DNA from 2 places in the Streptomyces sp. NBC_01707 genome. Region 2 is predicted to be linked to the other one. Evidence: riboswitches for the same ligand, from Rfam matches in the RefSeq annotation. Region 2 holds a riboswitch; the other holds the start of a gene.

Region 1 (11,172 bases), 2.3 Mb from region 2:
CGGTCCGTACCGTCCGGACCAGGTGTCCACCGGCGCCCAGCCCGACTGGTACATGGGCTTCGCCGAGGGTCTGATCCGAGTGATGCCGGGCTGGGAGATCAACCTCTGGGGTCACACGCTCGTCCTGGGTGTGTTCATCCCGCTGATGGCCTTCGGCCTGGTGCTGGCCGTGATCGCGGTCTACCCGTTCGTCGAGTCCTGGGTCACCGGGGACAAGCGCGAGCACCACATCCTGGACCGCCCGCGCAACGCCCCGACCCGGACGGCCTTCGGCGTCGCCTGGATCACGGAGTACATCATCGTCTTCATCGGCGGTGGTAACGACCTGTGGGCCACGCACTTCCAGCTCTCGCTGAACTCCATCTCGTGGTTCGTCCGGATCTTCATCTTCGTGGGACCGGTCCTGGCGTTCCTCGTCACCAAGCGGATCTGTCTCGGCCTTCAGCGCCGCGACCGGGAGAAGGTGCTGCACGGACGCGAGTCCGGCATCATCAAGCGCCTGCCGCACGGTGAGTTCGTCGAGATCCACGAGCCGCTCAACCCGGCGCAGCTGCACACGCTCACCGCGCACGAGCAGTACAAGCCGGTCGAGATCGGCCCGACGGTCGACGAGAACGGTGTCGAGCGCAAGGTGCCCGCGATGCAGAAGCTGCGGGCCAAGCTCAGCAAGGGTTACTTCGGCGAGCACAACCAGATCGAGAAGCCCACTGCCGAGGAGTACAAGGAGATCACCAGCGGCCACGGCCACCACTGATCGCCTCAACTGATCGCCACAGCGGGAGCCCCGTCCATTCGATGGACGGGGCTCTTTGCCGTCCCGGGCGCTCGATAGGGTGGGGTCCATACCCTTATCGGCTGTGGACCCCCAGGAGCGGACCATGAACGTTGTGACCCCGGTCGGCGGCGACAGCGTGGCGGCTCGTTCCTGGCCCGGCGTACTGAACGCCCTGCTGCGCGGCCAGGACCTGACCGCAGACGACACCGCGTGGGCGATGGACAACATCATGAGCGGCGAGGCGACCGACGTGCAGATCGCCGGTTTCGCCGTCGCCCTGCGGGCCAAGGGCGAGACCGTCGACGAGGTCACCGGACTCGTCCGCGCCATGTACGAGCACGCCACCACGATCCAGGTGCCGGGCCGCACGGTCGACATCGTCGGCACTGGCGGCGACCTCGCCAAGACGGTCAACATCTCCACGATGTCCGCGATCGTCGTCGCGGGCACCGGCGCCAAGGTCGTCAAGCACGGCAACCGCGCCTCCTCCTCGGCCAGTGGCGCCTCCGACGTCCTGGAGAAGCTCGGCGTCAATCTGGAGCTGGCCCCGCAGCGCGTCGTCGAGGTGGCGGAGGAGGCGGGTATCACCTTCTGCTTCGCGGTGAAGTTCCACCCCGCCCTGCGGTACGCGGCGCGGGCCCGTAAGGAGCTCGGCGCGCAGACCACGTTCAACATCCTCGGTCCGCTCACCAACCCGGCCCAGGTGCGCTCCCAGGCCATCGGTGTCGCCGATCTGAAGATGGCCCCCATCGTCGCGGGCGTGCTCGCGGCGCGCGGCAACTCGGCACTGGTCTTCCGCGGCGACGACGGTCTGGACGAGCTGACGACCACGGCGACCTCCCGGATCTGGGTGGTCCGGGACGGCGAGGTGCGCGAGGAGGCCTTCGACCCGCGCGACGTCGGCCTCGAGCTGGTCCCCGTCGAGGCGCTGCGCGGCGCCGACGCGTCGTACAACGCGGATGTGGCCCGCCGGCTGCTGGCCGGTGAGACCGGTCCGGTACGCGAAGCGGTGCTGCTGAACTCGGCGGCGGCGCTGGTGGCGCTGGACCCGGGTGAGGGCACGTTGAACGAGCAGCTGGCCGCCGGGATCGCCAAGGCCGCCGAGTCCATCGACTCGGGTGCGGCCCGGGCGGCACTCGAGCGCTGGGTGACGGTCAGCAACGCCTGACCGAACGGGAAATGCCGACCGGGGCGCAGTCCAGATCTTGGACTGCGCCTTGCGCGTCGACGCACGTATGGCAAGATGCTGCGCAGGTCATGAGTGACAGCGACTACGGCCCCGGCCCGCTGTCCGGCAACCCTCCGTCCGTGGCGGGGTGCCCCGGGTGAAGACCAGGCCGTAGGCAGCGAGGTCTGCGGCAAGCGCGGACCCCTCGACATCTGTGAATGTCACATCCCTGGGGTCCTGGTCCTCAAGGAGCCTCTTGTGAGCAAGCGAATGCGATAGGGCCCGGTCCGGCCCCTCTCCGCACACCCCTTTTTTCTTCCTCCTGCGCTGCCGCGTACCCGCCGGCGCAGTGAATTCGCCTGCCTCGTACGGGAGTTCGCCATGTCTGTTGTCACCGCTGCCGCTGACCGGTCCATTTGTTCCCCGCTGCCTGTTCTGGGCAAGGACGTGACTGTTCCACTCGTTACCGGCGGAGAAGTCGCCTATGCCGCCCTGGACTACGCGGCCAGTGCCCCGGCCCTGCAGCGGGTGTGGGACGACGTCGCCGCGTACGCCCCGTACTACGGCAGCGTCCACCGCGGCGCCGGCTACCTCTCGCAGCTCTCCACGGACCTGTTCGAGAACAGCCGCAAGACGGTTGCGGAGTTTCTCGGCTGCCGCGCCGGGGACCAGGTGATCTTCACCCGGTCGACGACGGACTCGCTGAACCTGCTGGCCGCGGCGGTCCCCGCCGACTGTCAGGTCTTCGTGTTCGAGACCGAGCACCATGCCTCGCTGCTGCCCTGGCGCGACGCCCGTGTCACCTACCTCGACGCCCCGCGCACCCCGGCCCAGGCCGTCGAGACGCTGGAGCGGGCGCTCGCCGGCCGTGACCCCTACGGCCCTGCGCTGGTCTGCGTCACCGGCGCCTCGAACGTCACCGGTGAGCTGTGGCCGGTGAAGGAGCTGGCCGCCGCCGCCCACGCCCACGGTGCCCGGATCGTGCTCGACGCCGCACAGCTCGCGCCGCACCACCCGGTCGACATCGACGAGCTCGACGTCGACTGGGTCGCCTTCTCCGGGCACAAGCTGTACGCGCCGTTCGGCTCCGGCGTCCTCGCGGGCCGCGCCGACTGGCTGCAGGACGCCGAGCCGTACCTCGCCGGTGGTGGCGCCTCCCGGAAGGTCGCCCGGCGCACCGACGGAGGTGTGGACGTGGAGTGGCACTCCACCGCCGCCCGGCACGAGGCCGGCTCGCCCAATGTCATCGGTGTCTACTCCATCGCCTCCGCCTGCAAGGCGCTCACCGAGGCCGGCTTCGACCGCCTCGTCGCCCGCGAGCAGCAGCTCGTCACCCGTGTCCGGGAGGGCCTCGCCGAGGTCCCCCAGGTCAAGGTGCTGTCGCTGTTCGGCGACGACGCCCCGCGGGTCGGCGTCATCTCCTTCGTGGTGGAGGGCTGGAACAGCTCGCACTTCGCCGCGGCGCTCTCCGCCGAGTACGGCATCGGGGTACGCGACGGACTGTTCTGCGCCCACCCGCTGGTGCGCACCCTGCTCGGCAGCGACCCGCAGGACCCGGGTGAGTGCGGCGCGCCGGAGGCGGAGCCGGGTGAGCGCTCGCTGAACGCGATCCGGGTCAGCTTCGGCGCCGGCACGCCGGACGAGCACATCGAGCGCTTCGTCCGCGCGGTCAAGGAGCTGGTGAGCGAGGGTGCCCAGTGGAAGTACCGCACCGAGGACGGCCGCTGCGTCCCGGACCGGGGCACCGCCCAGGTCTGACCGGCCGGTGGCCGAGGCCGTAATACTTCGGCCGGGGACGGGCAGCTGCCCGTCCCCGGCCGAAGTATTACGCCGTGATGCGGCGTACCTACGCGTCGAGACCGATGGCGAAGGCGGCTTCCAGGTCGTGCTGCGAGTACGTACGGAACGCGACATGCGTGTCGGTGCCCTCGACACCGGGGATCTTGCTGATCCGGCCGGGGATGACATCCGCCAGATCGTCGTGCTTGGCCACCCGGACCATGGCGATCAGGTCGTACGTACCGGTGACCGAGAAGACCTCGCTGACGCTGTCCAGCGCCGCGATGGACTCGGCGATCTCGGGAATCCGGTCCACGCTGGTTTTGATGAGCACGATCGCGGTGATCACGGCTGGCTTTCTCCCTCGGTGGCCGTGGCTGGAGTCTTCACTCTAGCCCCACGGCGGTAGCGCCCCCAGGCGTAGAGGAAGCCGGTGGCGAAGCCGACCACATGGGCGAGATAGGCCACCCCCGGTCCGCTGCCCGCGCCCTGCGCCGCCATCCACTGCAGGGCGAACCAGAAGATCAGCACGATCCAGGCGGGAAAGCGCAGCGGCAGGAAGAGCAGGAACGGGAAGAGGCTGGTGACCCGCGCCCGGGGGAACAGGTACAGGAACGCCCCGAGCACCGCGGAGATCGCCCCCGAGGCGCCGACGAGGGTCTGGTCGGAGTCGGCGTGCGCCGCCGCGTACGCGAGCAGGGCGAGGTAGCCGCAGCCGAGGTAGAAGAAGGCGAACTCGGCACGGCCCATCCGCTCCTCGGCCATCGCCCCGAAGACGTACAGGAAGAGCATGTTGCCGAGCAGATGCAGCCAGCTGCCGTGCACGAAGAGCGCGGTCAGCGGGGTGAGCAGGGCATGTGCCGAGCCGCCCCACAGCTCGGTGGGGATCACCCCCCAGCGCTCGAAGTACCCGGCCTGGGCGGCGAGCAGGGTGTCGGCGGTGCCGTACGAGGGATTGAACCCGGAGAGCGGGCTGATCAGGAAAATGGCACAGCACAGGCCGATCAGGGCATACGTCACCGGGGCACCGCCCGCGGTGGCGGCGCGCAGGAGCCTGCCGGTCAGTCCGCCCGTCACAGCCCGCCGTTCGATCATGAACAGAGCATGACGCAAGGTGATGGAACGGGGCAGACCGCCTCGCCGTGTCGATGGGTATGCACAAGGCCGTAGGGTTACAGCAGGACATCCGCAGTTCGACGGCGCACCGCGAGATCCTTGGCAGGCAGCACGACGCTCGACGAAAGAGGACGCAACGATGACGACGGTTCCCCAGCCGACCGACGGGACCCGCTGGCGCTGCACGCTCTGCGGGAATCTCACGCGCTTCGACGTGACGCGTTCGTCCAAGGTTGTCGAATACGTGCATCTCGACCTCGCAGGAGAGGCGACCGTCGAGGAGCGCGAGGTGGTCAGTGAGACCATCGAGTCGGTCCGGTGTCGTTGGTGCAACGCGGTGGACCAGATCGAACTAGTCGACAGGCCGGGTGCCGACTCCTGACGGGGCCGTGCGGACAGACATTTGGGGTGACGGATCGTGGAGCAGCCCGCAAGCGGCGCCGAACCGGCAGCTGGAGCCGGCGACGCCGTCGAGGCGCTCGACCGCCCGCTGCCCGAAGGCGTACGGCGGCGGGTCGTCGCGCTGGTCGCTGACGCGTTCGGTGGCCTCACGGTCACCGAACTCCCGGCCCAGCTGAGGCAGTACGCCCGCTTCACCCCGAGTCGGCGCGCCAAGTTCGCAGGGAACGCGATGGCGGCCGCCCTGGAGAGCGACACACTGTTCCGCCAGCGCATCGGAGAACGGCTCCGGGAGTCCCAGCCCGAGCTGACCGCGGCCGTGGAGGCAGGGGCGCCGCCCGCTGCCGCCGACCCCGTCGATGTGGCCGCGGCAGCCTATGTGCTGCGCCCGGTCGGCTGGGTGAAGCTGGTCGCCGCGGCCGGCGAGGAGGTCCAGCGGGCCGATGCCGAACGGGCCGACGAGGAGAGCCGGCGCGAACTGGAACGGCTGCGCGAGGAACTCGCCCAGGCCCGGACCCAGACCAGGAGCGAGACCGAACGGCTCCGCGGTGAGCTGGACGCGGCCCGCAAGGAAGCCGACGCGCTGCAGCGCAAACTGCGCTCCGCCCTGAACGAGGTCAAGCGCGGTGAGGCCGCGGTGCGCCGCGGCAAGGCCGAGACCGAGACCGTACGGACCGAGGCGGCCGCCCGGATCTCCGCGGCCGAGAGCGAGACCCGGCGGCTGCGGGCCCGGCTCGGAGAGGCGGAGGCGTCCGTCGAGGCGAGCCGCAGGGCGGCCAGAGAGGGCCGCTCGGTCGAGGACATGCGGCTGCGGCTGCTGCTCGACACGGTGCTCGACGCGGCCCGAGGTCTGCGCCGCGAATTGGCCCTGCCACCCTCCTCGATCCGTCCCGCGGACAGCGTCGACGCGGTCGAGCCCGGTGCGATGTCGCCCAAGGACATTGCCGCCAGGGCGCTTTCGGACACCGATCCGGCCCTGCTCGACCAACTGCTCGCACTGCCGCAGGCGCATCTGATCGTGGACGGCTACAACGTCACCAAGACCGGCTATCCGCAACTGCCGCTGGAGAAGCAGCGGCTGCGGCTGCTGGGCGGTCTCGCGGTGCTCGCGGCACAGTCGGGCGCCGAGATGACCTGCGTCTTCGACGGGGCCGAACTGGCCGCTCCGGTACTGCTCGCACCGCCACGCGGGGTGCGGGTGCTCTTCAGCAAGCCGGGTGTCACCGCCGACGAGCTCATCCGTCAACTGGCCCGCGCCGAACCGCCGGGCAGGCCCGTCGTCGTGGTCTCCACCGACCGGGAGGTTGCGGACGGCGTCGCGAAGGCGGGGGCCAGGCCCGTCGCGTCCGTCTTGCTCCTGAAGCGGCTTTCGCGCGTCTAGCGCCAGTTGTGGTGACTTGCCGGTTTCTTTGGAACGGACCGTCAAGCTGCCGCTACACGCGGTGTGATGTGAGTAAAGAAGTGACCGTTGGGGCGAGATTTTGCTTGTGAGGATTTGAACTGATCACAAGATGGTCACTAAGGTCGGGCCTCGAACCTTCGCACGGTTGATCACCCATCCGGGGTGGCAGCGGAGGAACCGCCGAGTCCGTGACGTGCACGGAGCCGGGGATCCGATCCCCCACAACCCGGTAGGCGGCTCGAGGAAGAAGGAGCTCGCCTTCGTGGCGTCCCACCGTCGTCCCAAGCAGCCGAGCCGCACCCGCGTGACCGTGCTCACCGCGACCGCCGCCGCGGCCGTTGCCCTGACCTCCCAGGCCGCCCACGCCGACCCCAAGCCGACCAAGAGTGAGGTCAAGGCGAAGGTCGACAAGCTCTACCACGAGGCGGAGACGGCCACCGAGAAGTACAGCGGGGCCAAGGAGCAGCAGGAGAAGCTCGAGAAGCAGATCGGCGCGCTGCAGGACAAGGTGGCCCGCGGTCAGCAGGAGCTCAACACGCTCCGCGGTGGCCTCGGTTCGCTCGCCGCCGCGCAGTACCGCTCCGGTGGCATCGACCCGTCCGTGCAGCTCTTCCTCGCCTCGGACCCGGACAGCTTCCTCGACGAGGCCTCGGCCCTCGACCAGCTGACGGCCAAGCAGACCGAGTCCCTGGAGAAGATCCAGGAGAAGCAGCGCTCCCTCGCGCAGCAGCGCAAGGAGGCCCAGGACAAGCTGGCCGACCTCGCGGACGTCCGCAAGACGCTCGGTGAGAACAAGAAGAAGTTCCAGGGCAAGCTCGCCGAGGCGCGGAGCCTGCTCAACACCCTGACGGCCGCCGAGCGCGAGAAGATGCGCCAGGACGACCTGCGGGCGAGCCGCGCCGCCGGTGACCGGGTCGACCTCGGCAACGAGGTCCCCGCCTCCGCCCTCGGCGCCGCCGCCCTCCAGGCCGCCGCCACCCAGCTCAACAAGCCGTACGTCTCCGGCGGTACCGGCCCCAGCTCGTACGACTGCTCGGGCCTGACCCAGTGGGCCTACGCCCAGGCCGGTGCGCAGATCACCCGCACCACGTACACCCAGATCAACCAGGGCACCCAGATAGGCCGCAGCGCCCTCAAGCCGGGCGACCTGGTCTTCTTCAACAACACGGCGCACGTGGGCCTGTACGCGGGCAACAACACCGTCCTGCACGCCCCGAAGCCGGGCGCGGTGGTCCGCTACGAGTCGATGAACACCATCGGCAGCTTCCAGGTCGGCGTGCGCATCTGACGACGCCCGAACGGGCGAATTCCCACGCCCCTACCGACTGCCCGCCCCGCCGGAGACCACAGGTCACCGGCGGGGCGGCGGCTTTTGCACCCCTCACCCGACCGTCGCGGCCGTTGGGCGCTCCGTAGCCGCGCGGCTACTGTCTGCCTGCTGTGCAGCTCCTGTACGTCGGTCCGCCCGCCCCGGGTGGCAGGGGGCTGCGCACCTCTGCGTACAGCGGAAGGGAGTGCGGCGTCCTGTGGTGTCCCATCGCCGTTCCACACAGCCTGGCGTCAACCGGAGCGTCCGGATCACAGTCCTGTCGGCGGCGACCGCTGCCGCCGCACTCGGGGCGGCCACCGCGAGCGCCGAACCGCAGGACACCCCCCGGACCGCGAAGGCCGAGATCGACCGGTTGTACGGCGAGGCCGAGCGCGCCACCGAGCAGTTCAACAGGGCCGGGGAGGACGCCGAGCGGCTGCGCGGGGAGGTGATCCGGGCCCAGGAGCGGGCGGCGCGCGACCAGGAACAGATCAACCGGCTCCGCACCGTGGTCGGTTCGGCTGCCGCCGCGCAGTACCGCGCAGGCTCCATCGATCCCTCGCTCGCCCTGCTGCTCTCTTCGGACCCGGACAGCTACCTCGACCGGGCGGCCACCCTCGACCGGCTGAACGTCCGTCGGGCGGGCACTCTGCAGAAGCTCCAGCACGCCCGGCGCGGGCTCGCACAGGCCCGTGCGGAGGCTGCCCGCTCGCTGGCCGGCCTGGGGCGTGACCGGGCCGCCGCCGTCCGCCACAAACGGACCGTCGAGCAGAAGCTCGAGCGGGCCCGGCAGCTGCTGAGCTCACTGCCCGGCGCGGACCGCGCGGCCTTCGGCCGGGCCTCGCGCACCGGCCGTGACGACGTCTTCCCGAGCATGACGGATCTCCCGCCGGGTTCGTCCCGGGCAGCCGCCGCCGTGATGGCGGCCCGGCATGCCGTCGGACGCCCGTACATCTGGGGTGCCAACGGGCCTGGGGGGTTCGACTGCTCCGGGCTGATGCAGTGGGCGTACGCCCAGGCCGGTGTCAGCCTGCCGCGCACCTCCCAGGCCCAGCGGTACGCCGGACGCATGGTGCCGCTCTCCATGGCCCGCCCGGGCGACCTGGTCGCGTACCGGTCGGACGCCAGTCACATCGGGATGTACGTCGGCGACGGCCAGGTGATCCACGCCCCGTACCCGGGCGCCCCGGTCCGCTACGACCCGGTCGGCATGATGCCCGTCTCGTCGGTCACCCGTATCTGACCCGTACCCTCGGTCGGGTGGCTGATCAGGGGCGTACGGCAGGCCGGGGACGTGACGGACGGTGGGGCGCGGCGGGCGCGGCACTCGCCGCTCTGCTGCTCGCGTCCGCCTGCACGGCCCCCGCTGCCACCTCCCCCGACACCACGGTCCGCGACACCACGGTCCGCGACATCCGCGCCACCCTGGACCGCCGAGCCGCCGCCGTCCTGGGTCACGACCCGGACGCGTATGTGGCCACGGTCGCCCCCGGCGCCACCGGGCTGCGGACGGCCCAGCGCCGCGAACTGGCCAATCTCGCGGACGTGCCGTTGAGCTCGTGGACGTACGAAGTGACCGACGTGCACGAGCACGGCGCCGCCGGCGCCACCGCCGACGTCGAACTGCGGTACCGGATAGCGGGCTACGACAGCGCCCCGGTCACCACCGACCGGGTGCTCGACCTGGAGCGGCACGGGGTGGACGGCCGCTGGTACATCACCGCCGACCGCGCAGGGAAGAACGGCGGCCGGCAGCTCTGGCAGCAGGGCGACGTGCGGGTCGTACGCGGCGCTCACAGCCTGGTCCTGGGCGTCGGCCGCACCCAGGAGGAGCTGCGCCGGATCGCGGACACCGAGGACCGCGCCGTGCCCGCCGTCTCTGCCGCCTGGCCGGAGCGCTGGGCCGCTCGCGTGGTGGTGGTCGTGCCGAGGACGGTCGACGACATGGCCGGGCTGCTGGGGGCACCGGTGGCGAACTACCGGGGCATCGCGGCCGTCACCACCGGGGAGACCGGCGGCCCGGGCCGGGCGCCCGCGGACCGGGTGATCGTCAACCCGCAGGCGTACGCGATGCTCGGCACGTTCGGACAGCGGGTGGTCCTCACCCACGAGACCACCCATGTCGCCACCCGCGCCCGCACCTCCGCCGCCACCCCGACCTGGCTCTCCGAGGGCTTCGCCGACTGGGCGGCCTACCGTGCCGAGGGCCGGACCCCCGCACAGGTCGCGCCGGAACTGGCCGAAGCCGTCCGGAGCGGCGAGCTGCCCGCCGCACTCCCCACGGACGACGACTTCCGGTTCGGTGGTGACTCCGGACGCCTCGCGAGGGCGTACGAGGGCGGCTGGCTGGCCTGCGAGCTGATTGCCGACCACTGGGGCGAGAAGAAGCTGTTCGCCCTCTACCGGGCCGTCGGGGGGCACTCGGGGCGGGGCGCAGCGGTGGAGCAGGCCCTGCACGAGGTGCTCGGCACGACCGAGCAGGACTTCACGGCGCGCTGGCGGGAGTATCTGCGGTCCCGTCTCGGCTGACGTCGTCGGCCGGTGCGGACCCGCGACCGGGGACGGGCCGGACCGGCACCGGCTGCTCCGGCCTCCCCGGCTCGGTCACCGTCCGCCGCCACAGCCGCCTCGCGGCGACCAGGGTCGCCGCGACCAGCAGGCCGTTGCGTACGAACATCAGCGTCACGCCCGTTGCGTCGCTGGTCACCACGTGGATGAACCCGAGCGGGAACTCCAGCTGCGTGACGCCCGTCGCCGCCAGCACCAATCCGGCCGGCAATCCCATCCGGCCGGACCGGAAGACCAGGCAGACCGCAGCGAGACCGACCAGCCACAGCATGTACTGGGGGCTGATCACCCGGCTGGTGGTCGTGAACAGCAGGACCGCGGTGAACGCCGCGTCGGCCGTGGTGCTCGCCCCGGTCGTGCGGGCCCGCAGCCGCCACACCACCAGCCAGCCGCAGGCGATCAGGCTCAGACCGAGGGCCAGCGTGCTCACCAGCGGTACGTGCGGACCGAGGAACTCCAGCGATCCGTAGTTCAGCTCCACCCGGCCCTGCCAGCCGAACTGCCGCGCCACATGGAACACCAACGCGCCCAGCGACTCGACCTCGGTGCCCCGGTCGCGCTGGAAGCCCAGAAAGGCCAGCGCGCCCGGCATCGCCGCCGCACTCGCCACCAGCAGACCGGCCGCCGTCACCGCGGCCGCCGTCCACGAGCGGCGG
Region 2 (11,172 bases):
GCGGCGCGCCGCCAGCAACTGGGCTGGGTGGCAATCTCTGATGCGGTACGGGACATCCTGGACGGCTCCTCGGTGCGTGGGGGAACGGTGACGACGGGGCGGTGCAGAACAGCGGGCACGGAAAGGTACGGACCACGAAGTGCCATGTGCCGAGATGTACTTAACAGCGGGTCCCGTTCCCATGCAATGACACCCCGGACCAACCGGACACAGGTCCGGTTACGTTGCAGAAGCGATACTTCTCTGGTGTAGACCTCCCTTGGCGACATGGGTAAAAATCGCAGCTCATCCGGACGGTCGGGTGGTCACCGAATCGATGAGGATGGACTGGCTGTGCAGCGGCACTACTTGGCACTGACCGCGGCGATAGCCGCACTCGGCATGGCGGCGACGTTGACGGGCTGTGGCGCCGACAGCGCATCGGGGGACGTCACCCTCAAACTTGTCGCGGCCGACTACGGCAACAGTGCGGCGAACAGCTCCAAGAAGTACTGGGACGAACTCGCCAGGAACTTCGAGGCGTCCCACGAGGGCATCAAGGTCGACGTCGACGTCTATTCGTGGAAGGACGTCGACCGCGAGGTCGCCGACATGGTGAAGAAGGGGCATGCCCCGGACATCGCGCAGATCGGTGCCTACGCGGACTATGCCAAGGCCGGGAAGCTCTACAGCGCCGACGACATGCTCGCCATCCGCACGCAGGCGAACTTCCTGCCGCGGCTGGCCGATGCGGGCCAGTACAACCAGACCCAGTACGGACTGCCGTTCGTCGCCAGCACCCGGCTGCTCTTCTACAACAAGAAGTACTTCAGCCGGGCGGGCCTGGACGCCCCGAAGACCTGGGAAGACATCCGTGACGACGCCGTGGTGCTCAAGCAGCGTGGCGTCACCTACCCGTTCGCGCTGCCGCTCGGTCAGGAGGAGTCCCAGGCCGAGACCATGATGTGGTTGCTCAGCGGAGGCGGCGGCTACACGGACGACGTCGGCTCGTACGACATCGACTCGCCCGAGAACGTCAAGACCTTCGACTGGCTGAAGACGAATCTGGTCGACAAGGGGCTGGTCGGCCCGGTGGCGCCCGGAAAGCTGGACCGGGCGCAGGCGTTCGAGGCGTTCACGAGCGGCAAGGTGGGGATGCTCAACGGGCACCCCACGCTGATGCAGGAGGCCGAGCAGAAGGGCGTCCAGGTCGGCATGGTGCCGCTGCCCGGTATCAACGGCCCGACCGAGGGGTCGATGGGCGTCGCCGACTGGATCATGGGGTTCAAGCAGAACAACCACCGCGAAGCCATCGGTAAATTCTTCGACTACATGTTCCAGGACAAGAACGTGGTGGCCTTCGCCGACGAGTACGACCTGCTGCCGGTCACCGACAGCGCGTCCGCGGTGATGGAGACGGACGCCAAGCACAAGCCGCTGCGGAAGTTCCTGGAGGCGCTGCCGAACTCCGAGTTCTACCCCGTCGGCAAGACGTCGTGGGCGCGGACGAGTGAGCTGATCAAGCAGAACATCGGCAAGGCGGTGGAGCCGGGCGGTAGTCCGGCGGGTGTGCTGGCCGAGATCGCGCGGGGGGCGGCGACGGCGGAAGAGGCGGAGTAGCGGGATGCGGCGCGGGCGTTATGTTGGCTGATATGACCGCCTCCGAGAACGACTCCCACGGTGCGGAGACCCCGGACACGACACGGCCGGGGCTCTCCGAGCGGGAGCGTGCGGTGCTGGCCGTGGAACGGCGGTCGTGGCCCGGGCCCGGGGCGAAGGAGCGGGAGATCCGCGAGGGACTGGGGATCTCGCCGACGCGCTACTACCAGCTGCTGAACGCGTTGCTGGACGACCGGCGGGCGCTGGAGGAGGACCCGGTGACGGTCAACCGGCTGCGGCGCGTACGGGAGGCCCGGCGCGGGAGGCGGTAGCCGGGGCGCTGCCCCGGAAGGGCCGGCCCCCGGGTGTCCGAGGAACGGGAGGTCCGGGCGGAGCCGCGGGTTTCGGACAGCGGCGGGGCAGCGGCACAGCCCCGCCGCAGGCGCAGCCGTAGCCGCACTCCGGCACCCCCGATAGGCTCGGCCCATGGGCAGCAACCCAGAGCAACTCCTCCCCACCCCCACCACGCCGGCCGGCCGCGAAGGTCTCGCCGCCATCCTGGCCCGCCCCGACCGCGCCGTGGTCGCCCTCGATTTCGACGGCACCCTCGCCGACATAGTCCCGGACCCGGAGCAGGCCCGCGCCCACCCCGGAGCCGTCCCGGCCATCGCCGCGCTCGCCCCGAAGGTCGCCTCCGTCGCCGTGATCACCGGCCGCCCGGCCGGCGTCGCGGTCCGGCACGGCGGTTTTGCGGGCGTCCCGGGGCTCGACCACCTCGTCGTCCTCGGTCACTACGGCGCCGAACGCTGGGACGCCGTGTCCAGCACCGTTCACGCCCCCGCCCCGCACCCCGGTGTGGCGGCGGTCCGCGCCGAACTTCCCGGCGTGCTGGACCGGTTCGACTCCTGGCACGGCACATGGATCGAGGAGAAGGGCCAGGCGCTCGCCGTCCACACGCGCCGCGCCGCCGACCCGCAGGCCGCCTTCGACGCGCTGCGCAGCCCGCTGGGTGAGCTCGCGGCCCGGCACGGGCTGATCGTCGAGCCGGGACGCCTCGTCCTGGAGCTGCGTCCACCCGGCATGGACAAGGGCGTGGCGCTGGCGAAGTACGTACGGGAGACGGACGCCGAGTCCGTCCTGTACGCCGGGGACGACCTGGGCGACCTCGCCGCGTACGCCGCGGTGGAGAAGCTCCGCACGGAGGGCCCCGACGGCATCCCGGGTCTGCTGGTGTGCAGCGGAAGCGCGGAAGTCCCGGAACTGGCCGAGCGGGCGGACCTGTTGCTGCCGGGACCGGCGGCCGTGGTCGACTTCCTCGCCGCCCTCGCCCGTCGCCTCTGAACGAAGCGCCGCCGAACGGTCAGTCCCGCCGCAACGCCTCCAGCTGTTCCAGGAACCACCGCTGCGGCGGCAACGCGGTCGCCGCAGCGGCCAGCCGCTTCGACCGCTCCGCCCGCTCCCCGTCCGGCATCGTCAGCGCCTCGTGCAGCGCCACGGCCGTCGCCGACACGTCGTACGGGTTCACCACGATCGCGTCCGCGCCCAGCTCCTCGTACGCCCCCGCCTCTCGCGACAGAACCAGCGCGCAGCCCTGGTCGGAGACCACCGGGACCTCCTTCGCGACCAGGTTCATGCCGTCGCGGATCGGGTTGACGAGCGCCACGTCCGCCAGCCGGTACGCCCCCAGCGAGCGCGCGAAGTCGTCGTTCACATGCAGCAGGACCGGGGTCCAATCAGGCGTTCCGTACGCCTCGTTGATGTCGTCCGCCAGCCGCTGCACCTCGGCCGTGTACTCCCGGTACACCGCCAGGTCCTGACGCGAGGGATACGCGAACGCCACATGCACCACCCGCTCGCGCCACTGCGGGCGGGTGTTCAGCAGCTCCCGGTAGGCCAGCAGCCCGCGCACGATGTTCTTGGACAGTTCCGTACGGTCGACCCGCACGATCGTCTTCCGGCCGGTGCCGCCCACCTGCTCCCGCAGGATCGCCATCCGCTCGTCCACGTCCGCCTCGTGCGCGCGGCGGCGCAGGAAGTCCGCGTCCGCGCCCAGACCGTGCACGCCGGTCCTCGTCCGGCCGGTGCCGCCCAGGACCTCCGTGCAGCAGGCGGTGAACGCGTCCGCCCACCGCCGGGTCAGGAATCCCACCCGGTCCGCGCCGAGCATGCCGCGCAGCAGTTGCTCCGCGATGTCGTCGGGCAGCAGGCGGAAGTAGTCGACCGGGGCCCACGGTGTGTGCGAGAAGTGGCCGATCCGCAGGTCGGGACGGAGATCGCGGAGCATGCCGGGGACCAGGGCCAGGTGGTAGTCCTGCACCAGCACCGCCGCGCCCTCGCCCGCCTCCTCGGCGAGTGCCTGGGCGAAGGCCAGGTTGTACGCCTCGAACGACGCCCACTGCCGGCGGAACTCCGAGTCGAAGACCGGCTCCAGCGGCGTCTGGTACAGCATGTGGTGGACGAACCAGAGCACCGAGTTCGCGATGCCGTTGTACGCGTCGGCGTGCACATCGGCGTCGATGCCGAGCATCCGTACGCCCGGCTCGGCGATCCCGCGCCGGACCGCCACCCTGTCCCCGTCGCCGAGCGCCGCGCAGACCCACAGCTTGTCCTCGACGGCGCTCAGCCCGGAGACGAGTCCGCCGCCGCCCCGTCTGGCGCTGATCGAGCCGTCCTCGCTCAGTGCGTACGAGACCGGGCCGCGGTTGGACGCGACGAGTACCTGGGCAGCAGACGTGATCACGTGCTCGGAGACCATGTTGCGGAATCTAGCCCGATCGCGAACCGCCCAAACGTGCGAAGTCAGGCCACCTCAGGCGGCGCGGCGCGAAACGTACTCCCTGATCTCCTGCATCGGCGGCCGCTCCTCCGTGTCCACGGCGTGCGTACGCGGTACGAAGCCGGTCTCGCCCCGCTCGAACTGGGTGAGGGCCGGCCGTACCAAGTGGCCGCGGGAAAGGCGCAGTTGTGCCGTCCGGTAGATCGCCGCCGCCATCCGGCCCAGTGCCTGCCCGTCCTGATGGCGGTGTTTCCTGACCCCCACATCCACCTGTGCCAGCGCGTCCAGACCCACGGTGTGCAGCGCATCCACGAGCAGGCCCAGTTCCACTCCGTAACCGACCGGGAACGGCAGCCGCTCCAGCAACGAGCGCCGCACCGCGTACTCGCCGCCCAGCGGCTGGACGAGGCCGGCCAGCTGGGGCCAGTGCAGATTGAGCAGCGGGCGGGCCACCAGTTCCGTGACGCGACCGCCCTGGCCTGCTGTGTCCCCGAGCGGGCGGTCGTACATCGCCTTCACGAACTGCACCTCGGGATCGGTGAGCAGCGGGCCGATGATGCCGGAGACGAAGTCCGCGGAGAAGTCCTTCAGGTCGGCGTCTATGAAGCAGACGATGTCACCGTCGGTGACCAGGAGTGATCGCCAGAGGACCTCGCCCTTGCCCGGCAGGGCGGGCATCCGCGGGAGTATGTCGTCACGGTGCACCACCCGGGCGCCCGCCTTCCGGGCGACCTCGGAGGTGGCGTCCGTAGAACCGGAGTCGATCACCAGCAGCTCGTCGACCAGCTGGACCTTCTCCATCAACTCGACCCGGATCGTCTCGACGATCGTGCCGACCGTCGCCTCCTCGTTGAGGGCGGGCAGCACGACACTCACACTTCCGCGCCGCGGGTCCCTGGCCCTGGCGGCGACGAGCCGGTCCAGCGGGCGGTCGGCGGCCGACCAGGAACGCCTGGTCAGCCAGCGTTCGACCTCTTCCAGCACGGTCGATACTCCCTGTATGTGATCCATCTCGCGGTTCGGACGGCTATCTCAACCGTCCGATGCTTCGGTTACAGTCTTGAACAACGCGGACGACCCTCGCATGCCGGGGTCCTCCGCCGACAAATGCCTGGATCGATGATCCAGTGCCACAGCGCTCATCCAGAGGGACTGAGGGAACGGCCCGTTGAAGTCCCGGCAACCCTCCTGCCGACCGCGAGGTCAGGTGGGGAAGGTGCCAATTCCGTCTCGTGGCGAAATGCGTCGCGAGGAAGATGAGGAGAAAGGGCCTCGCCATCATGGCTACGCAGACCGTTGCAGTGAGCACCAATTCTTCCGCCGACGCTGTCGACCTCGGTCCCGCCGCGGCACTTTCCTGCCGCGAGTGCGGAGAGCGTTTCGAGCTCGGTCCCATTTTCGCCTGCGCGACCTGTTTCGGGCCGCTCGAAGTGGCGTACGACCTGCCGAGCGGCTCCCCGGACGAGCTGAAGAAGCGCATCGAGGCCGGACCGAACAACATCTGGCGTTACGCGCCGCTGCTGCCGGTCCCCGCCGATGTCGCGGACAAGCCGAACATCAACCCCGGCTTCACCAAGCTGGTCAAGGCCGACAACCTCGCCCGTGAACTGGGCGTCACCGGCGGCCTGTACGTCAAGGACGACTCCGGCAACCCGACGCACTCCTTCAAGGACCGCGTCGTCGCGATCGCCGTCGAGGCCGCCCGCGCCTTCGGCTTCACCACTCTCTCCTGCTCCTCCACCGGCAACCTCGCCGGCGCCGTGGGCGCGGCCGCCGCCCGGGCCGGCCTGCGGTCCTGCGTGTTCATCCCGCACGACCTGGAGCAGGGCAAGGTCGTCATGGCCGCGGTGTACGGCGGTGAACTGGTCGGCATCGAGGGCAACTACGACGACGTCAACCGCTTCTGCTCGGAGCTCATCGGCGACCCGCTCGGCGAGGGCTGGGGCTTCGTCAACGTCAACCTGCGCCCCTACTACGGCGAGGGTTCCAAGACGCTCGCGTACGAGATCTGCGAGCAGCTCGGCTGGCGGCTGCCCGACCAGCTCGTCATCCCGATCGCGTCCGGCTCGCAGCTCACGAAGATTGACAAGGGTCTGCAGGAGCTGATCAAGCTCGGTCTCGTCGAGGACAAGCCGTACAAGATCTTCGGCGCGCAGGCCGAGGGCTGCTCCCCGGTCTCCACCGCCTTCAAGGCCGGTCACGACGTCGTACGCCCCCAGAAGCCGAACACGATCGCCAAGTCGCTGGCGATCGGCAACCCGGCCGACGGCCCCTACGTCCTGGACATCGCCCGCCGGACCGGGGGCGCAGTCGAGGATGTCGACGACGAGCAGGTCGTCGACGCGATCAAACTGCTGGCACGCACCGAGGGCATCTTCGCGGAGACGGCCGGCGGGGTGACGGTCGGCGTGACGAAGAAGCTGATCGAGGCCGGTCTGCTGGACCCGACGCTCACCACCGTCGTCCTCAACACCGGTGACGGTCTGAAGACGCTGGACGCGGTCGCCCCGACCACCGGTCCGACGGCGACCATCCGGCCCAGCCTCGACGCGTTCCGCGCCGCCGGCCTGGCCCGCAGCTGACCCGACCACCCCGGGACGTCCATCCGTGACGTCCACCCGAGACGCAAGGAAGGCACCCACATGAGCGTCAAGGTCCGTATCCCCACCATCCTGCGCACCTACACGGGCGGTCAGGCCGAGGTCCCGGCCGAGGGCGCGACCCTCTCCCAGGTGATCGAGTCGCTCGAGCGGAACCACCCGGGCATCGCCGCGCGCGTCCTGGACGACCAGGGCAAGCTGCGCCGGTTCGTGAACGTGTACGTCAACGACGACGACGTGCGCTTCGAGGGCGGCCTGGAGGCGGCCACCCCGGACGGCGCCGGCATCTCGATCATCCCGGCCGTCGCGGGCGGCTGCTGACCCTCCGTCGCCCCGGCACGGACTCTCCGTAGGCCCCGCGGCCGACTTCACAGCGTCACCGGAATTGCCCCCTCTGCGAGGTAAGCGGAGGGGGCAATTCTGCATGGTTAAGCGCGGTACAGTTGGGAAGTCCCCTCCGCTGCCCGTGCCGACCGCATATGAGAATGCGCCCGCCCGCGACAAGATGCAGCCAACGTGCTCGAACTCCTTGCGTCATAAGTGGCCTTTGCCCGGCCCGAGTTGCCCTGGAATCGCATAAATTCCGCATATTCGGGTGTTCGGTGCTGCCCAGAATTCTCGTCCGATTGACCTGTTGCAGAGGGCAGTTGGGCAGATACATTCGGCCGCGGTCGACGCGTTCCGGCGCACGCACCCTCTCCTGTCGGGGGGTGAGTTCTGACCCGGGCCCGCGAAGTGCGGTCCTGTGCAAGGGCCAGTAATAGGGGAGTTAGGCATGGCTCAGGGCACCGTCAAGTGGTTCAACGCGGAGAAGGGGTACGGCTTCATCGCGGTCGACGGTGGTGCGGATGTTTTCGTCCACTACAGCGCGATCCAGATGGACGGGTACCGCACCCTCGAAGAGGGTCAGCGAGTTGAATTCGAGATCTCGCAGGGCCAGAAGGGGCCGCAGGCGGACATGGTCAAGCTCGCCGTCGGCTGAGCTCGGCGCGGTCGGCCAACGACACCACTCACGCATGAAGGGTCCGTACCCCCAGGGGGACGGACCCTTCACGCGTCATGGCGGCCGTCGCCCCACGTGGCATCCCCACGGCATCCCGGTGCCGTCGTCCGGTCCACGCCTTGTCCACAACCGTCGGGGGCGCTTGCACTCGTGGGGGTCGAGTGCTAATCATTGGCGTTAGCACTCTCCAGGTGAGAGTGACAGAACTTGGACCGGGCCGGTGAGGCCCGCAGGCGCGGTGGGGCAAGGAACCACCGGGCAGGCAGGCCGTCCGTCGCGGGCGCCACTCGGTCCGGAGAAATCCACCCCTGTCCGGGAGGACCACTTCACATGGCCAAGATCATCGCGTTCGACGAGGAGGCACGGCGCGGTCTCGAGCGCGGGATGAACCAGCTCGCCGACGCCGTCAAGGTCACCCTTGGCCCCAAGGGCCGCAACGTCGTCCTCGAGAAGAAGTGGGGCGCGCCCACGATCACCAACGATGGTGTTTCCATCGCCAAGGAGATCGAGCTCGAGGACCCGTACGAGAAGATCGGCGCCGAGCTGGTCAAGGAAGTCGCCAAGAAGACGGACGACGTCGCCGGCGACGGTACGACCACCGCCACCGTTCTCGCCCAGGCGCTCGTCCGCGAGGGCCTGCGCAACGTAGCCGCGGGTGCGAACCCGATGGCCCTCAAGCGGGGCATCGAGAAGGCCGTCGAGGCCGTCTCCGCCGCTCTGCTGGAGCAGGCCAAGGACGTGGAGACCAAGGAGCAGATCGCTTCGACGGCCTCCATCTCCGCCGCCGACACCCAGATCGGCGAGCTCATCGCCGAGGCGATGGACAAGGTCGGCAAGGAAGGCGTCATCACCGTCGAGGAGTCCCAGACCTTCGGTCTGGAGCTGGAGCTCACCGAGGGTATGCGCTTCGACAAGGGCTACATCTCGGCGTACTTCGCCACCGACATGGAGCGCATGGAGTCGTCCCTGGACGACCCGTACATCCTGATCGTCAACTCCAAGGTCAGCAACGTGAAGGACCTCCTTCCGCTGCTGGAGAAGGTCATGCAGTCCGGTAAGGCGCTGCTGATCATCGCCGAGGACGTCGAGGGCGAGGCCCTGTCGACCCTGGTCGTCAACAAGATCCGTGGCACCTTCAAGTCCGTTGCCGTCAAGGCCCCGGGCTTCGGTGACCGCCGCAAGGCCATGCTCGGCGACATCGCCATCCTCACCGGTGGCACGGTCATCTCCGAGGAGGTCGGTCTCAAGCTCGAGAACGCCGGCCTGGACCTGCTGGGCCGCGCCCGCAAGGTCGTCATCACCAAGGACGAGACCACGATCGTCGACGGTGCCGGTGACAGCGACCAGGTTCAGGGTCGCGTCAACCAGATCCGTGCCGAGATCGAGAACTCCGACTCGGACTACGACCGCGAGAAGCTCCAGGAGCGCCTGGCGAAGCTGGCCGGCGGCGTGGCCGTCATCAAGGCCGGTGCCGCCACCGAGGTCGAGCTCAAGGAGCGCAAGCACCGCATCGAGGACGCCGTTCGCAACGCGAAGGCGGCCGTCGAGGAGGGCATCGTCGCCGGTGGTGGCGTGGCGCTGCTGCAGGCCTCCGCCGTCTTCGAGAAGCTGGAGCTCTCGGGTGACGAGGCGACCGGCGCCAACGCCGTCAAGCTGGCGCTGGAGGCCCCGCTCAAGCAGATCGCCGTCAACGGTGGTCTCGAGGGTGGCGTCGTCGTCGAGAAGGTGCGCAACCTGCCGATCGGTCACGGTCTGAACGCCGCGACCGGCGAGTACGTCGACATGATCGCCGAGGGCATTCTCGACCCGGCGAAGGTCACGCGCTCCGCTCTGCAGAACGCCGCGTCGATCGCCGCGCTGTTCCTGACCACCGAGGCCGTCATCGCCGACAAGCCGGAGAAGGCCTCTGCGGCCGCTCCGGGCGGCATGCCGGGCGGTGACATGGACTTCTGATCCTGACGGATCAGTAGCTCGGTCGCACATCGGCCCCCGGGACCTGTACTGGTCCCGGGGGCCGATGTCATGTCCGCGGTGGTGACGGCAGGTCAGCGGTCAGGAGAGCTTCCCGTCGTAGTCCGGGAGCTTGAACGTCCGCTCGGCGTGGCCGCCGACCAGGTCGCTCTCGTTGTTGCCGATGTTGGCGATGATCGTGTAGCCCCGGGCCTCGATCTCGGCGCGCTTGGCGGTCTTGTACGTGCTGACTTCGTCGAAGAGGTCCGGCAGGTCGCGGACGTAGAGGCCGGTCACCGGGTAGCCGACCGCGGTGAGGTTGTGCTGCGTCAGTGAGGCGATGATGCCCGGACGGGCGGTGACGAAGAAGATGGCGACGCCCTGGGAATCGGCGTACCGGACCAGATCGCGGACCTGGGCGATCGCGGGGGTCGGAAACGTCCAGAAGTAGTGGAAGTCCGTCTCCAGCGACGAGTTGTCGATGTCGAGGACGATCGCCGGTTTCTGGCCCGCGGGGGTCTGCGCGATGCGCTGCTGGATGTAGGGGCGGGCCACGTCGATGACCGCGGCGACATCGCGCTGCCAGGTGCCGTAGTCGATGCCCAGGATGGCGGCATTGCCGCCGGGGGCCCATGACGTGGTGGCGGTGGGCTCGGACACGGGGGCGGCCTGGGCGGCGCCGGCGGGTGCGACGAGGGCGAGAACGGCGGCTGCGACGGACACGGCACCGGCCGTACGGACGGACCGGGTACGGCTTCGAGTTCGGCTCATGAGGGTGTCTCCTGGGTCGACTTTGGCATGCACGCGCTCAACACTCGGTCGGGCCGGGCCGCATGTCTACTGGTCGGTAGGAAACTTCTCGTGGACGCACGATGAATCGGGGTGCGCGGGCTTCGGGCCGACCGCGCACAGCGCCGCGGGGCTTTCCGGGCACGCTCGTGGTCCCGAACGGCCCGGGAGGATCGGGCAGGTCGCCGATCACCGCATGGTTCGTCCGTGAGTCGAAGTCATGCCCGTGTCCTTCGGGTTCGGGGGACCATCGCGGCGCGCACCTCGGCCATCCGGTCGCGGACCCCGCCGACCGGGATCCCGCGACTGCTCGCCGGTACGGGGACCTGTTCGCCCCGGCACGGTCCGCATGTACCGCCGGGCAGTGCCTCCCCCCGGGCCGGTGCGCCGCATTTCGTGCACTCCAGGACTCGCAGCACGGCGGGCGGGGTGGGCGGAGCGGCCCGTTCGGGTGGCATTTTGGAGATCAGGCGGCT

What was found. Region 2 has a riboswitch for S-adenosylmethionine ahead of thrC (threonine synthase). Riboswitches for the same ligand answer to the same signal wherever they lie in the genome.
Region 1: linked by a shared signal. The riboswitch ahead of OG963_RS31865 (aminotransferase class V-fold PLP-dependent enzyme) and the one ahead of thrC (threonine synthase) in region 2 are both predicted to bind S-adenosylmethionine.

The regions. Positions count from the first base shown of each region.
Region 1 is NZ_CP109190.1:7,113,835-7,125,006, forward strand. Features, by position in the region: gene OG963_RS31855 (ubiquinol-cytochrome c reductase cytochrome b subunit) at 1-754, shown strand, start outside; gene trpD (anthranilate phosphoribosyltransferase) at 879-1,943, shown strand; SAM riboswitch class IV at 2,029-2,146, shown strand; gene OG963_RS31865 (aminotransferase class V-fold PLP-dependent enzyme) at 2,325-3,701, shown strand; gene OG963_RS31870 (Lrp/AsnC family transcriptional regulator) at 3,790-4,071, opposite strand; gene OG963_RS31875 (rhomboid family intramembrane serine protease) at 4,068-4,817, opposite strand; gene OG963_RS31880 (hypothetical protein) at 4,978-5,220, shown strand; gene OG963_RS31885 (NYN domain-containing protein) at 5,257-6,618, shown strand; gene OG963_RS31890 (NlpC/P60 family protein) at 6,902-7,927, shown strand; gene OG963_RS31895 (NlpC/P60 family protein) at 8,166-9,191, shown strand; gene OG963_RS31900 (hypothetical protein) at 9,209-10,477, shown strand; gene OG963_RS31905 (glycosyltransferase family 87 protein) at 10,434-11,172, opposite strand, start outside.
Region 2 is NZ_CP109190.1:4,768,402-4,779,573, reverse strand. Features, by position in the region: gene OG963_RS21495 (SIS domain-containing protein) at 1-56, opposite strand, end outside; gene OG963_RS21490 (ABC transporter substrate-binding protein) at 382-1,599, shown strand; gene OG963_RS21485 (DUF3263 domain-containing protein) at 1,632-1,910, shown strand; gene otsB (trehalose-phosphatase) at 2,065-2,919, shown strand; gene OG963_RS21475 (trehalose-6-phosphate synthase) at 2,939-4,333, opposite strand; gene OG963_RS21470 (glucosyl-3-phosphoglycerate synthase) at 4,388-5,338, opposite strand; SAM riboswitch class I at 5,491-5,617, shown strand; gene thrC (threonine synthase) at 5,635-6,936, shown strand; gene OG963_RS21460 (MoaD/ThiS family protein) at 6,997-7,275, shown strand; gene OG963_RS21455 (cold-shock protein) at 7,730-7,936, shown strand; gene groL (chaperonin GroEL) at 8,288-9,910, shown strand; gene OG963_RS21445 (HAD family acid phosphatase) at 10,010-10,678, opposite strand; partial or broken gene OG963_RS21440 (hypothetical protein) at 10,915-11,172, opposite strand, start outside.